One region of the Brenneria goodwinii genome, then DNA from elsewhere that is predicted to be linked to it. Evidence: predicted binding sites of a transcription regulator. Region 1 holds the regulator's gene; the other holds the start of a gene.
What was found. Region 1 encodes sigma-54, which starts transcription at its own class of promoters, with help from an activator protein. Its sites were predicted from a motif close to GTTGGCACANNTTTCGCTNT; they were not measured.

Region 1 (2,204 bases):
TATTATTCATTTGCGCGATAGTCTGGGACAATCGCTCTCCGGTGGGGAAAGACGCCGGGTGGAAATCGCCCGCGCACTGGCGGCGAATCCTAAATTTATCCTGCTGGATGAACCTTTTGCCGGTGTTGACCCCATTTCGGTGATTGATATAAAAAAAATAATTGAGCATCTGCGTGACAGCGGACTGGGCGTGTTGATAACCGATCATAACGTCCGCGAAACGCTGGATGTCTGTGAGCGCGCCTATATCGTTAGTCAGGGGCATTTAATCGCTCACGGCTCACCGACGGAGATACTGGCCGACGAGCAGGTAAAACGCGTCTATCTGGGCGAAGGCTTTAGACTCTGATAGGGTAGGTTTTTATTGCATATTTTAGCCCCAATAGATTTCAGGGCGCAGCAAAGCGGTAACCGAATGATTTCTCAGGATTTCAGTCTGGGTTCAGCAAGGGAAACCGGCAGCGCTGCAACCGGAAAGATACAGGGAATATAAAGGAAGTTAGCGCAACTTATGAAGCAAGGTTTGCAACTCAGGCTTAGCCAGCAACTGGCCATGACTCCACAGCTACAGCAGGCAATCCGTCTGTTGCAACTGTCCACGCTTGAACTGCAACAAGAGATTCAACTGGCGCTGGAAAGCAATCCGTTACTTGAGCAGACGGACAATCACGAAGAAATCGAGTCATTTGAGACCACAGACAGCGATTCACTGGATACCGGCGAAGCGCTTGAACAAAAAGATATGCCGGAAGAGTTACCGCTTGACGCAACCTGGGATGAGATCTATTCCGCAGGCACGCCATCCGGCACCGGCACCGATTATCGCGATGAAGAATTACCGATCTACCAGGGGGAAACCACCCAAACCCTGCAGGATTACCTGATGTGGCAGGTCGAACTGACGCCCTTTTCCGATACCGATGCCGCCATCGCGACATCCATCGTCGATGCCGTAGACACCACGGGTTATCTCACCGTGCCGCTGGAAGACATTCTCGACAGCATCGGCGATGAAAGCGTTACGCTGGATGAAGTCGAAGCGGTGCTGAAACGCGTTCAGCGTTTTGATCCCGTTGGCGTTGCGGCCCGCGATCTGCGTGACTGTCTGTTGGTTCAGCTCTCCCAATTCGCCGACGATACGCCTCGTCTCGCGGAGGCGCGACTGATCGTCAGCGAGTACCTCGACCTGCTGGCAAATCATGATTTCCGCAGTCTGATCCGCGCCACCCGGCTGAAAGAAGAGGTGCTAAAAGAAGCATTGGCGCTGATTCAGTCCCTCGATCCCCGTCCGGGTCAGTCAATCAACACCGGTGAGTCGGAATATGTTATTCCGGATGTTCTGGTGCGGAAAATTCATGGCCGCTGGGTGGTGGAACTGAATACCGACAGCATCCCCCGGTTACAGATTAATCAGCAGTATGCCGCGCTAGGCAACAGCGTGCGCAGCGACAGCGACGGCCAGTTTATCCGCAGCCACTTACAGGAAGCCCGCTGGTTAATCAAAAGTCTGGAAAGCCGTAATGATACGCTGCTCAAGGTCACCCGCTGCATCGTCGAACAGCAGCAGGAATTCTTTGATCAGGGCGAAGAATTCATGAAGCCGATGGTTCTGGCGGATATCGCCCAGGTCGTCGATATGCATGAATCCACGATTTCCCGTGTGACGACGCAGAAGTTCCTGCACAGTCCGCGCGGCATTTTTGAACTAAAATACTTCTTCTCCAGCCATGTGAATACCGATAATGGGGGGGAAGCCTCCTCAACGGCGATCCGGGCGCTGGTCAAGAAGTTAATCGCTGCGGAGAACCCCGCCAAACCGTTAAGCGACAGTAAGCTCACCACGCTGCTCTCCGAGCAAGGCATTATCGTGGCGCGGCGTACCGTTGCGAAATATCGAGAGTCTTTATCTATCCCACCATCGAACCAGCGTAAACAATTGGTTTGATCTCAACTAGAAGGAAGACGCTATGCAGCTCAACATTACCGGACACCATATCGAAATTACCGAGCCTCTACGCGATTTCGTGAATACCAAATTCGCCAAGTTGGAGCAATTTTTCGACCGCATTAACCAGGTCAATGTGATACTTAAAGTGGAGAAAGTGCAAAAGATCGCCGACGCCACGCTCCACGTTAATGGCGGAGAGCTGCATGCCACATCAGAAGCGGAAGATATGTACGCGGCCATCGATCTCTTAATCGAT
Region 2 (2,204 bases), 970 kb from region 1:
GAATTCTACCCCCCTCTACGAGACTCTAGCCTGCCAGTCTTGAATGCAGTTCCCAGGTTAAGCCCGGGGATTTCACATCCAACTTAACAGACCGCCTGCGTGCGCTTTACGCCCAGTCATTCCGATTAACGCTTGCACCCTCCGTATTACCGCGGCTGCTGGCACGGAGTTAGCCGGTGCTTCTTCTGCGGGTAACGTCAATGAACAAGGTTATTAACCCTATCCCCTTCCTCCCCGCTGAAAGTACTTTACAACCCGAAGGCCTTCTTCATACACGCGGCATGGCTGCATCAGGGTTTCCCCCATTGTGCAATATTCCCCACTGCTGCCTCCCGTAGGAGTCTGGACCGTGTCTCAGTTCCAGTGTGGCTGGTCATCCTCTCAGACCAGCTAGGGATCGTCGCCTAGGTGGGCCCTTACCCCGCCTACTAGCTAATCCCATCTGGGTTCATCCGATGGTGTGAGGCCCTAAGGTCCCCCACTTTGGTCTTGCGACGTTATGCGGTATTAGCTACCGTTTCCAGTAGTTATCCCCCTCCATCGGGCAGATCCCCAGACTTTACTCACCCGTCCGCCGCTCGCCGGCAAAGAAGCAAGCTTCTTCCCGCTGCCGCTCGACTTGCATGTGTTAGGCCTGCCGCCAGCGTTCAATCTGAGCCATGATCAAACTCTTCAATTTAAGATTTGTTTGATTCGCTAAGTTAATAGCTGTGCTCAAAGAATTAGTAACTGTTTATTCGTAATGAATTTACTGCTAGTCACTCTTCAAGACTTTTTTATATCGTTGCCGATACGGTCTTGTGAGTGCCCACACAGATTGTCTGATTAAATTGTTAAAGAGCAGTGCACTGTGGCCTGAGCCGCCGCGCGAGGTGGCGTATATTACGCTTTCCTCTTTAAGAGTCAATGTTTATTTCAAACAGGTTGTTCTCTTTTTTACCGACCCGGTTGTGAATTCACAGCGCCGTGTCGATGGAGGCGCATTATAGGGATCCCGTCACTTTGCACAACCACTTTTTCGATCTTTTTTTCCGTTCGCGTAATTTTCAACCCTTTCGTTGAGATCTTAGTCGATCGAGCCTATTTTCAGGTTGCCGTAACCCCATATCTATCGATACTTTATCTATTCATTCACACATGATGCGGTCAATAAGGGGTTGGTGATGGATTCAGGAAACGTTCGCGGCTATAGAGGTATGTTCCCAATCATTGGCGAGAACGTCATGATTGATGCGTCGAGCGTAGTCATCGGCAAGGTAACCCTCGGCAACGACGTCAGCATTTGGCCTCTTGTGGCGATCCGCGGTGATGTGAACGATATTCACATCGGCGCAAGGAGCAACATTCAGGATGGTTCCGTTCTGCATATTACACACGGTTCAGAAAAGAATCCTGAGGGTAATCCGTTAATCATCGGGGAAGATGTTACGGTTGGGCATAAAGCGATGTTACATGGTTGCACGATAGGTAATCGCGTGCTGGTCGGGATGGGTTCTATCATTCTTGATGGCGCGGTCATTGAGGATGACGTAATGATCGGCGCCGGTAGTCTCGTTCCGCCAAGGAAACACCTGGAAAGCGGTTATCTGTATCTTGGCAGTCCGGCTAAAAAGATCCGCCCATTAAGTCAGGAAGAGATTGAAGGGCTAGAGTATTCGGCAGCTAACTACGTTCGCTGGAAAAACGACTATATCCTTTAGGATAACGAGAAGTAGCCTTGGCTATCATATTCCTCATCCCGCACCATCTTCTCAAACTCGTCCTCCAGATCCCACCGATGCAGCCGGAACAACGATAGCCATTGTTCCGGGTCGCCGCCGCCATAGCGTCGCATTACCTGCTCCGCGCTGATACAGCACATCTGTTGCAATCCATTGACCAGGACAGGAAAACAGATGGCTTTAAGATCGTCATTCCAACTTTCACGATCCGGAAACTGAATCGCCTGATTCATTGAGCCAACTCCCGTTTAAGCTGCTCGATAACCGGAACGACATCCGGCATGACGCCATTCCAGAGCTGGAAAGAATGCGCGGCTTGCCCCACCAGCATCCCCAGACCATCAGCATAACGAATTGCGCCATGCTGTACGCACCAGGCCAGAAACGGCGTCAATTCGGACAAATAAAACATGTCATAACAGCATGTTTGCGAAGAAATCAATGAAGCCGGTAGTTGAGGAATATCGCCATGAAGACTCGATG

Region 2: the regulator sigma-54 is predicted to act here: its motif matches at 872-891, upstream of ACN28R_RS21515 (gamma carbonic anhydrase family protein).

What each region holds. Positions count from the first base shown of each region.
Region 1 is NZ_CP014137.1:3,845,585-3,847,788, forward strand. It holds gene lptB (LPS export ABC transporter ATP-binding protein) at 1-349, shown strand, start outside; gene rpoN (RNA polymerase factor sigma-54) at 512-1,945, shown strand; gene hpf (ribosome hibernation promoting factor) at 1,968-2,204, shown strand, end outside.
Region 2 is NZ_CP014137.1:4,819,194-4,821,397, reverse strand. It holds rRNA gene ACN28R_RS21520 (16S ribosomal RNA) at 1-679, opposite strand, end outside; gene ACN28R_RS21515 (gamma carbonic anhydrase family protein) at 1,164-1,700, shown strand; gene ACN28R_RS21510 (DUF1488 family protein) at 1,697-1,954, opposite strand; gene aroE (shikimate dehydrogenase) at 1,951-2,204, opposite strand, start outside.